2 linked regions of the Funiculus sociatus GB2-C1 genome follow. The main gene of each other region encodes a partner of the protein of the gene in region 2 in a complex. Links are inferred from orthologs where the notes say so. Each region holds a gene or a part of one and is shown on either strand. Other genes may lie near its edges.

Evidence for each region. Proteins that work in one complex are often made in the same cells at the same time.
Region 1: the proteins of sufU (region 2) and NDI42_RS26220 are in contact, whole or in part, in a solved structure (PDB 5XT5), measured with the Bacillus subtilis proteins. The link is inferred for Funiculus sociatus GB2-C1 from one-to-one orthologs.

Annotation. Positions count from the first base shown.
Region 1 is NZ_JAMPKJ010000090.1:516-5,333, forward strand. The notes cover bases 1,098-4,027. They hold NDI42_RS26220 (SufS family cysteine desulfurase), read right to left. Parts: upstream 3,229-4,027; coding sequence 1,966-3,228; downstream 1,098-1,965. Other genes in these bases: NDI42_RS26210 (WD40 repeat domain-containing protein), read left to right, coding at 1,098-1,120; NDI42_RS26215 (Uma2 family endonuclease), read right to left, coding at 1,156-1,794; sufD (Fe-S cluster assembly protein SufD), read right to left, coding at 3,327-4,027. In the rest of the region: more of NDI42_RS26210, read left to right, coding at 1-1,097; more of sufD, read right to left, coding at 4,028-4,715; Fe-S cluster assembly ATPase SufC, read right to left, coding at 4,712-4,818. UniProt on the Bacillus subtilis protein: Type II cysteine desulfurase that acts as the initial step in the SUF-like Fe-S cluster assembly pathway.
Region 2 is NZ_JAMPKJ010000059.1:17,318-22,343, reverse strand. What follows is about bases 1,133-3,985. They hold sufU (Fe-S cluster assembly sulfur transfer protein SufU), read right to left. Parts: upstream 2,874-3,985; coding sequence 2,391-2,873; downstream 1,133-2,390. Other genes in these bases: NDI42_RS22200 (CHAT domain-containing protein), read right to left, coding at 3,305-3,985; NDI42_RS22205 (HNH endonuclease), read right to left, coding at 2,964-3,266; NDI42_RS22215 (Ycf51 family protein), read right to left, coding at 1,866-2,384; NDI42_RS22220 (iron-containing alcohol dehydrogenase family protein), read right to left, coding at 1,133-1,725. Also shown: NDI42_RS22225 (aspartate aminotransferase), read right to left, coding at 1-448; more of NDI42_RS22220, read right to left, coding at 583-1,132; more of NDI42_RS22200, read right to left, coding at 3,986-5,026. UniProt on the Bacillus subtilis protein: Part of the SUF-like system that mediates the biosynthesis of iron-sulfur (Fe-S) clusters. Acts as a sulfurtransferase and thus transfers sulfur from SufS to SufB.

The DNA.
Region 1 (4,818 bases), on a different replicon or contig from region 2:
AAGTGCTGTTCGTTCGGTTACTTTTAGTCGTGATGGACGAAATCTTGCCAGTGGTAGTGACGATAAAACTATAAAGCTATGGGACTTAAGAACTGCCAGAGCCATTCATACTTTGCACGGACATTCTAAATCAGTCACAACAGTTGCCATTAGCTGTGATGGAAAATTCCTTATAAGTGGTAGTGATGACAATACTGTTAAAGTATGGTGTTTGGAAAGTTGTAAAGAAGTGACTACTCTATCTGGACACTCTAATTACATTCAGTCCGTTGCCATCAGCCCTGATGGTAAACTGATTGCTAGCAGTAGTTGTGACAATACAATCAAAATATGGGCATTAAGGAATGGACAAGAAAAACTTACGCTATCTGGACATTCAAGTGCTGTTCGTACAATTGCTTTCACTTGTAACGGAAAGGGACTTGTTAGTGGCAGTGATGATAAAACCATAAAAATATGGCATCTAGAAACTGGAAGATTAGTCCAGACACTTTCAGGACATTCAGGCAATGTTTGGTCTGTTTCTATTAGTCCTGATGGTCAAACCCTTGCTAGTAGTAGCGATGACAAAAAAATCAAACTTTGGCGTTTGATAAATGGGGAACTCGTTTCTACTATTTCTGGACATTCAGCAGGAATTAGTTCAATTGCATTTTGTGCTGGTGGTCAAGTGCTTGCCAGTAGTAGTTGGGATAAGACAGTCAAACTTTGGTTATCTGAAACAGCTTTACCAAAATTTAATGTAGCAAAGTGGGTTTCAGGTATGTTTGGTCTAAAACAGAACCAACCAATATCAACAGTACCGAATTTTATTCTTTTAAAAGCACAAGAAAATATAGCTAAAGAAGCAGAGGAACAGCATCGCCGAGAGGAACAGCGTCGCCTAGAAGAACAGCGCGTTCAAGAGTGGCGTCGCCAAGAGAAGCAGCGTCGCATACAAGAACAGTATCAAAGTGAAGAACAGAGTCGCAAAGCTGAACAGAATGCAAAAATTGCTTGGGGTGTAACTAAAGCAACTTGGAACGCTGTGGGTAATGTTGTCAACAAAGACTATGTTAAAGGCTACAAGCGCAAAGATGGAACTTACGTTAAAGGTCACTATCGACGTAAGCATAACTAGGTCTCCCCTCAGCAAGTGGGGTGGCATTGCCCACCCTATCTAGTGGCTATTTTATCTCTCACCCAAGCTCGAAATGATTTTAACAGCGCAATTTCTCCCACAGTTTTACTTTGCTCGATAAACTTGCTGATTTCATTTACCGATACTAGGAAAAAGGTAATGCTTAATTCAGACTCAATATATTTTCCTTCTGTTAGCTGATAAAATTTTAAATTTCCTCCGTCATATCTCCAGAGTTCAGTGACTCCCAGCGCTGAGTAAATATCAAACTTGTTAACAGAACTGCTGGTAATATCGATTTCAATTGCTAAATCTGGCGGCGGATCGGTTTCTAAATCGAGTTTTTGCTTACCTCTGACTGCTAGTTCGTTTTGGATATAGTAACAATTATCTGGTTCTATGCCTCGATTGGCTATTTGTCGTTTCAAAGTAGTAGAACCAGCGCTTTTTATTTCAATATCTAGTTCTTCAGCTAAGGCAAAGATTAAGCGGTCAAATTGAATTTTGGGGTTTTCATGTTCAAAAAGCGGGGTCATAAGTTCTAGAGTGCTTCCGTCATAAGCAAACCGCCAGCCTCTATCCTCACCTGTTTCTATCAGCAAGGCTTCTAAAGTTTCCCAGCTGATGCTGGGTAGCACGGTTCTTTGTTCTGCTGGAATAGAGGTTGTAATCATACTTTGAATTACTCAATTTTCTAGCATTACACTTGAAGGGGAGGTTGAAACCGCAGCTACACCAGACAAAACCTGCGTAAGCAGGTTTCAAAACTTTGGGTTTTTGTAAGTTCGCCTGCACGGACTTAGTTTGTGTAGCCACGAATTATATTCGCCAGGGCTTAAGTTGACTTAGCCGAAGATACTGCCAAAAAATTCGACAGCTTCTTTTAAAGATGCGATGAAAACGTCAATTTCTTCGCGGGTGTTGTAGAAATACAAACTCGCCCGTGCAGTAGATTGTACTTTCAAGTAACGGTGTAAGGGTTGGGTGCAGTGGTGTCCGGCGCGAATGGCGATGCCAGCTTGATCTAAGATGGTGGATAAGTCGTGAGGGTGGACATCTCCAGCGGTGAATGCAGCGAGTGCAGCTCTACCTTCTCCAGTGCTGGTGGGTTGTGGCCCATAGGTTTTAATTTCTGGGATTTGCTGCAACTGTTGGAAGAGATAAGCTGTTAATTCGGCTTCGTAGGTATGGATATTTTTCATACCAATGCCACTAAGATAATCTACAGCAGCACCGAGAGCGATCGCTTCCCCAATTGATGGCGTTCCGGCTTCAAACTTATGCGGTAAATCTGCATAAGTAGCATGGTCGAGGAACACATCCGCAATCATCTCCCCACCGCCTAAGAAGGGAGGCATGGAACGCAGTAAGTCTAGCTTACCGTAGAGAAAGCCAATCCCAGTCGGGGCGCACATTTTGTGACCGGAGGCGACTAGCCAATCGCAGTCTACCGCTTGCACGTTTAACACCATGTGAGGTGCAGCTTGGCAAGCGTCAATTAAGACTTTGGCACCGTATTTGTGAGCGATTTCGGTTATCGATTTAACTGGGTTAATACATCCCAATGTGTTAGAAACATAAACAGTGCTAACCAGTTTTGTTTTGTCGGAAATTAGAGATTTAAAGTGTTCTAAATCAAACATTCCGTCTGGTGTTAGTTCTACAAACTTCAGCACCGCGCCCGTTCTTTGCGCTACGAACTGCCAAGGAATTAGATTGCTATGGTGTTCCATTACGGAGAGGATGATTTCATCCCCTCGCTGCAAATTGTTCATCCCCCAACTGTAAGCGATTAAGTTAATCGCTTCGCTGGCGTTGCGGGTGTAGATAATTTCCTGACGCGAGGCTGCATTTACGAAAGCAGCAACTTTGTCTCTAGCACCTTCATAAGCGTCTGTAGCTTTAGCGCTAAGTGTGTGAACACCCCGGTGTACGTTTGAATTGTACTGCTCATAGTAATCCCGAATGGCGTTTAGCACCGCCAGAGGTTTTTGGGATGTGGCAGCATTGTCTAGATAAACTAGGGGTTTGCCGTTGACTTCTTGGTGCAGAATTGGGAAATCTGCACGGACTTTATCGGCTAGTGTTCTGTCTTTGGTGAGAGTCATTGGTAATTGGTAATTGGTAATTGATGATTGGTAATTGGTAACTGGTAAAAGTTATTTCTTCAAAATTCCATTACCCATTACCTCTTACCTATTCCACACTATTCGACTGTTCTACAAGCAACACATTGAGAGAGGCTTGTTTGCAAAGAAGCGATGGGAATTTGGTTGATAATTTCTATAGCAAAAGCGTCAACTAACAAGTTGTTAGCACTCGCTTTGTCTAAACCGCGACTTTGCAGGTAAAAGACTTCATCATCATCTAACTGACTTACTGTTGCCCCGTGAGTACATTTCACGTTATCGGCAATGATTTCCAGTTGGGGTTTAGTATCGACTCTCGCTTTGGGGGACAACAGCAAGTTACGATTTAATTGTCCGGCATCCGTCAATTGTGCTGCTTTGGCAACAAAGACTTTCCCGTTAAATACGGAATGAGCTTTATCAGCCACAATACACTTTTGTAATTGACGAGTTATGCTGTGAGGATGGTTGAGAATAATCGCGCTGTGAGTATCGCCAATCTGTTCCCCAGAAATCATAGTTAAACCATTGAGGGTAGTTTCAGTTTGTTCGCCCAACTGATAAATTTCTAAGTTGTGGCGGGATATTTTGCCACCCAAACTCACTGAATTGCAAGTGTAGCGGCTGTTGCGGGATTGCGCGATCGCACTCTTGCCAATATGAAACGCTGCGCCACTATCTCGTTGAATCCGGTTGTGGCGAACTTCAGCATTTTCTTCTACCCAAATCTCTGTAACCGTATTGATTAAGTACGGATGAGTTTTATCTGCACACCAGTCGCCGACTGGCAGATAATCTTCTATCAGAGTTACTTGAGAGTTCGGTTCAGCGACGACCAAACAGCGTGGTTGAGAGAGAGTAGGGCGATCGCTAAAAGTAGACAGAAACAGCAAATGAATCGGTGTTTCTACTACCACATTCTTCGCTACCCACACTACAGCAGCATCAGTTAAGCCTGCCGTATTCAGGGCGGTGAATACCTCATCAAAACCCTTTTGCTGGGCGAAATAATTATCGATGCGAGTGCGATAAGTTATTGGCAGTTGGGCTAAATTCCCGGCAAATATCCCATCTGGCAAATTGGCAACAGATGACAGCGCAGGTGCATAAACCCCGTTAACGAAAACTAGACGGCTTTCGGCTGCTTCTGCTAAAGTTAATCCTTCAATTGCTGACTGGGGTACGTCCGCAGATTTCGCAGCTTGGAAAGACAACTTTAATAGAGGTGAAATGTCTGTAACACGCCACTCTTCATCGCGGGTAGTGGGAAACTTGAGATGAGGTAGCCAGGAAGCAGCGCGATCGCGTAATTCTTGCAACCAGCCAACCATCTCTGGATCGAGTAACTGTAATTCTTGACTGCGAGACAAGTTTAACAACTCAACCAGCTTGGCATCTCGATTAGTCGCAGCAGGCTTTAACCCTACTTCTTCTGGATTGGGAATAGAAGTTACTTGAATTGTCATTTTGCACCCACCTCAGCTGCTTCTTCTTCCCTTACCCACTCATAACCGCGAGATTCCAATTCCAACGCCAATTCTTTACCACCACTGGTAATAATTCGTCCGG
Region 2 (5,026 bases):
AAATCAGCTGGTGAATTTTGCCGCCTGCGATCGCTGGCCCCCGAAAATGAGCCGGATAAGCCGGAGAAGGTACTAAAACCAAATCTCCCGGATTGATATAAGCAAGCGCCAAATGAGTCAACCCTTCCTTAGAACCCAATAGCGGCAAAGCTTCGCTATCCGGATCGAGGTCAACATCATAACGACGACGATACCAGTTAGTGATAGCGCGACGGAAACTGCTAGTACCTTCAAACGGGGGATAGCCGTGATTTGCGGGGTTGTGCAAAGCTGCGATCGCTGCCTCTATCACTGGCTGCGGCGCAGGCCCATCTGGATTCCCCATTCCCAAATCAATTAAATCCAACCCCTGCTCCCGCGCCCTAGCTTTCAGTTCATCCAGGCGGGCAAATACATAGGGCGGCAGGGCTTGCAGCCTGTCGGCTGGGCTAATCCAATCTAACGTCATCAGACCTATCCGTAAACTGGTGTATATTTTCAGCGGGGCAGCGCTCTAAATCCTTATTAGGAATTGGAACATGAAATGCCACCTCGTAACTCAATCAAAACATTTTTAAAAGATAGCTAATTAATCGCCAGCCATTAGCCATTAGCTATTGACAAATGACCAATTGTCGTAGAAACCATTGCCGCCATCAGTTCGTCAGGCACAACCTTAAAGGGTAGCCGATGGATATCAGAATTAGCAGCGCAGGCAATTTCAGCCGCTTGCCGCAACTGAGCTAAAGTGATGTCACCCAAACCCAGATCCTCCAAAGTTTGAGGAAGTCCAATCTCAGCGTAAAACTTTAATAACTGTTGTCTGGCTGTAGCAGCTAATTGGTTGCCTTGTACCATTTCTTCCAAACGCAGCTGTGCGAGAATACCATAAGCGACTTTTTCCCCATGTATGGCACCATGAGCTGCTGGGATGTGAGTCAAACCATTGTGTACTGCATGAGCCGCCACTGTACGACACTGAGCGCCGCCCAATCCACCAATTACCCCAGCTAGTAAAATTGTGGCATCGACAACATCCCTCCAGACTTCACTACCTGGTTCAAGGAGAGCGGCCGCACTCTTTTGAAACAAGATATCCCGCAAGACTCTCGCTTGTTGGACTGCGGCAATTAGCAAACTTTGCTCAGAATGACCACTACTCACAGAAGCTTCGTACCACTTTGCCAAAGCGTCGCCAATACCAGCTACCAGGGTGCGTTGCGGCGCAGTCTGAATCAAATCGTAATCCAGCACCAGCAAATCTGGACAGCGGTCGAGGCTGACATCGTACAGAAAAGCTCCGGTGTCAGAATAAACGTTGGATAGGGCTGTCCAAGCAGCGCAGGTAGCTGCTGAGGTAGGAATCGTGACTACTGGCAACCCGCACTGATAAGCGAGTAATTTGGCGGTATCTAATGCTTTTCCGCCGCCGATGCCGATAATCAGATCGGCTTGAGAATCTGTGGCTGCTTGTCGCAGAGATCTCAAGCTGGCTTCGCTACAATCTGGGCTATAAGATGCTGTGGCAAAGCTTGATTGCTCTAGAACGGCTTGCAATTGGGGCAGTGTGACGGCAAGGGTGCGATCGCCTCCCACAATTAAGGGACGATGCCCCAAACACGCGATCGCTTCTCCCGCTTGCGAGAGCGCTTTCTGACCCCGCAGCACCCGACCGGGAGCCACACAGAGTGAAAACAACGAAGTAGCGGTTTGAGTAGACAAATCTGGCAAAGATTGGTTGGGCATAGAACGAACTATTTTATTCTAAATAGGGGTATCTCTCAAGATTTTTCTGAAAAAAATTTACAGCGAATAAATAGAATTTTCTGGAGGCGGTTGCTTCCTGATACTGGAAGCAACCGCCTCGATTTCATAATGACAAACGCTCAAGCGTTGGGTTTTGGCAGTTGGGCGATATTTTCCGGATAAACTTTAATAGCCAACTGGTCATCATCGCGGGTGACGAGACTCCGCTTCACCTCACCCAAGTAAAGCGGTTTAGAAACTCCTGCTTCTGGGTGGATGACGGTGCGTGCGCGAATAGTGAGTTGGTTGTTTATCTGACCTAAACGACCATAAGAAAACAAGTTGGCGGCGGCTTGACGCAGGGTTGCGTCCAATTGTGTTTCGGTAATTTCCGGGGGAACCTTGATTACTGTCTGCGCGCCCCCAGTGTCATAAACCAGCTTATAGCGCACCGCACCCGGAACTACCGCGTGGGTTAACGGCACCAAACCCAAGGCAAACAAACCACCAGTCAGTACGCCCATAAAGCCAGTGATACCCACGAGGCGAAACCGGATACCCCATTGCAAAATAAACCCCAATCCTGCCAAGACACCGCAGGCTAGGGTGAGGATACCCGCCCACTTGGCATAGTTTAAAAAAGCAGCAGTCGTTATCATGGCAGATCAAGCGTCTTCTTTTTCATTACTGATAAAGCCATTCCCTGAATTGCCATTGGGCAATTCCAGGGCAGCTTTTAAAGTATGCCAGGTAAGGTTAGCGCATTTGATTCTGACTGGGAACTGAGAAACGCCTTGCATGACGTTTAGCTTTCGCTGTTCTTTAGGAAACTCAGCTTGCCCCTTCATCATGTTTTGGAAGCGTTCAACCATTTCCAGCGCTTCGCCTACACTCTTTCCTCGTAAGGCATCCGCCATCAAGTCAGCAGAAGCCATAGCGATCGCGCAGCCTTCTCCTTCAAACTTTACTTCTTCTATGGCGTTGCCTGCATCGTTCAGATGCAACGTCAGCTCAATCGTATCGCCACAGGAAGGATTATGTCCTTTCTGATACCGATGCACCGGATTAGTTTTGCCTTTGTGCCGTGGCTTCTTGTAGTGTTCGAGAATGACCTGTTGATAAAGGTCGCGCAGGTTGCCCAGAGTCATGAGTGGATAAGTATTAAAATTTATGAATCCTTCTCGATCCTATCAGTGTCTCTCAATTTGGCAGGGCTGGTAAACCTCACTCCCAGATTTCTATCCCAGTTTTTGCTCCCTAGCCTCTATTATTTCGTCGATCCGATTTTGCACCTGTTGGCTTACTCCACTAATTTCCTCAGCCGGAATTTTCCAAAGCTTTGTTATCAGCCATTCGTGAACTGGACTAATTACCATGTGACATCTGCCGCAAAGTGTTATCAAATTACACAAGTCATCAGTTCCACCTTTGCTTTTAGGGATAATGTGATGAACTTGTCCGCTGTGTTCTTTGCCGCAAACTTGGCAGGTGCGGTGATCTCTTTGCAATGCTTGTTGCCTAATTTCTCGCCAAGATGACATGGGGGAATTGTTTATATTTTATTTTTTAACCGTTGTTTCTACTGGGCTTCCCCAATTAGGGTAAATGCTGCCCAATCTAACGGTTCTGGATACTCTTTCATCGTTGCTAACATTGCGCTTCGCAATGCTTGGGCTTTATTAGGGTTTGTTTGCAGAGTTCGATAAAATTCTGTCATTAGAAGGTTAGTCGGCTCATCAGGCACCGCCCACAAGGATACGATCGCGCTGGGTACTCCTGCTGAAATCAGCGATCGCGATAGCCCGATGACACCATCTCCGGTAATTTCACCGCGTCCCGTATTACAGGCACTCAATACCACAAGTTCAGCATTTAGCTTCAAGTCAAAGATTTCTCCAGAAGTGAGGAATCCATTATCATTCTTTGATGGAGCTAGAGCGATCGCGCCAGGAACGCCTAATTCTTGAATATCATCAAGTAATCCGTGCGTTGCTAGATGAATCAGCCGCGCCTTAGACATCTGCGGCACAATATTAACCTTCGTTGCCTTGTCCCCAATAATCGCCGTGGTGTTCAAAAGTTTAGCAATCGTCTGTGCTTCCTGTTCGGCACCCGGTAATGGGTCTAGTTGCTGAGGCGTTTGCCCTGGCTGTTTTGCGGGCATTGTCGGCATTGTCGGATTGCCCACCACTAGCACATCTTTGCTATGTTGAGACGTTCTATGCAACGTTTCTATACGTTGCTGTTGCTGGCGCGTTAAGTCTAGCACCTCAATAGATGGAGCTGTTAGGATTGTGTGTTGCTCGACTAAGTATTTGCCATTGGGGCCTTTTAGCGCCGGGAAAGGCAGCAGGAAAAGCTCGCCTTGCGGAATAAATATTACGTGGGAATTTGCATCTTTGGGCAGGAATTCAGCAATCGGCTGAATCAGCACTTGATGAAGTTTCTCTCTAGCAGCGTCTCCTTGCCGAAGATTAGGGCCGTGTAAAATACGGCTGTTAGCAAGCAAATCTTCAAACGAATTTTTTTGCCGCCGTAGCTGTTTAAGGTCAACTGAACGAAACGCCACTTTACCTGTAGGCTGAACTACCCAAATAAAGAGTTCAGAGGACTTCCCTCTGAGTTTACCTTGTACTTTGAAATCTTTTTCAGGAACAATTGAATATTCAATCAGCGTGGCATTTTGTTCTTTGGCAATTTTTTTGATTTGCGCGATTGTGGGAGGGTTTAAATTAGTTTTAGATCGAGCCGATGATTCAGGAGATAACCGCTGTTGCAGTAACTCTACAAAAGCACGGGCGCGTCCCCGTTCAGAAATTTCTAAAGCTGAATCTTCTTTCTTCTGAGCGATGAGGATTTGTTGCAGCAGGCTGTAGGTGAGAACTTGCGTATCAAAAAGTGATACATTGTGGATATCATTTAATCCCGGTCGCAGAGATTCCAGAACTTCAACTGCATCGCGGAGTTTTTTTTCTGCTTGTGGGAGTTTGCCAGAGGTAAATAGGGTATGTCCTAGATTATTCAGAGCAATTCCCTCGCTGCGTCTGTCACCAAGCGATCGCGCAATCTCTAAACTTTTCTCGTGATGTTCAATTGCTTTGGCGTAGTCACCTGAATCTTCGTAAGCAATTCCCAAATTTCCTAATGCTTTCTGCTGCAACTTGCGATCGCTAGTTGTCAGAGCGATCGCTAAACTCTGCTCATAGTAACCAAGCGCTTTGACATGATCGCCTTGAACCTGGTAAGCAAATCCGAGATTGTTTAGGGAACTTGCTTGTCCTTCCTTGTGGTTAATTTTTCG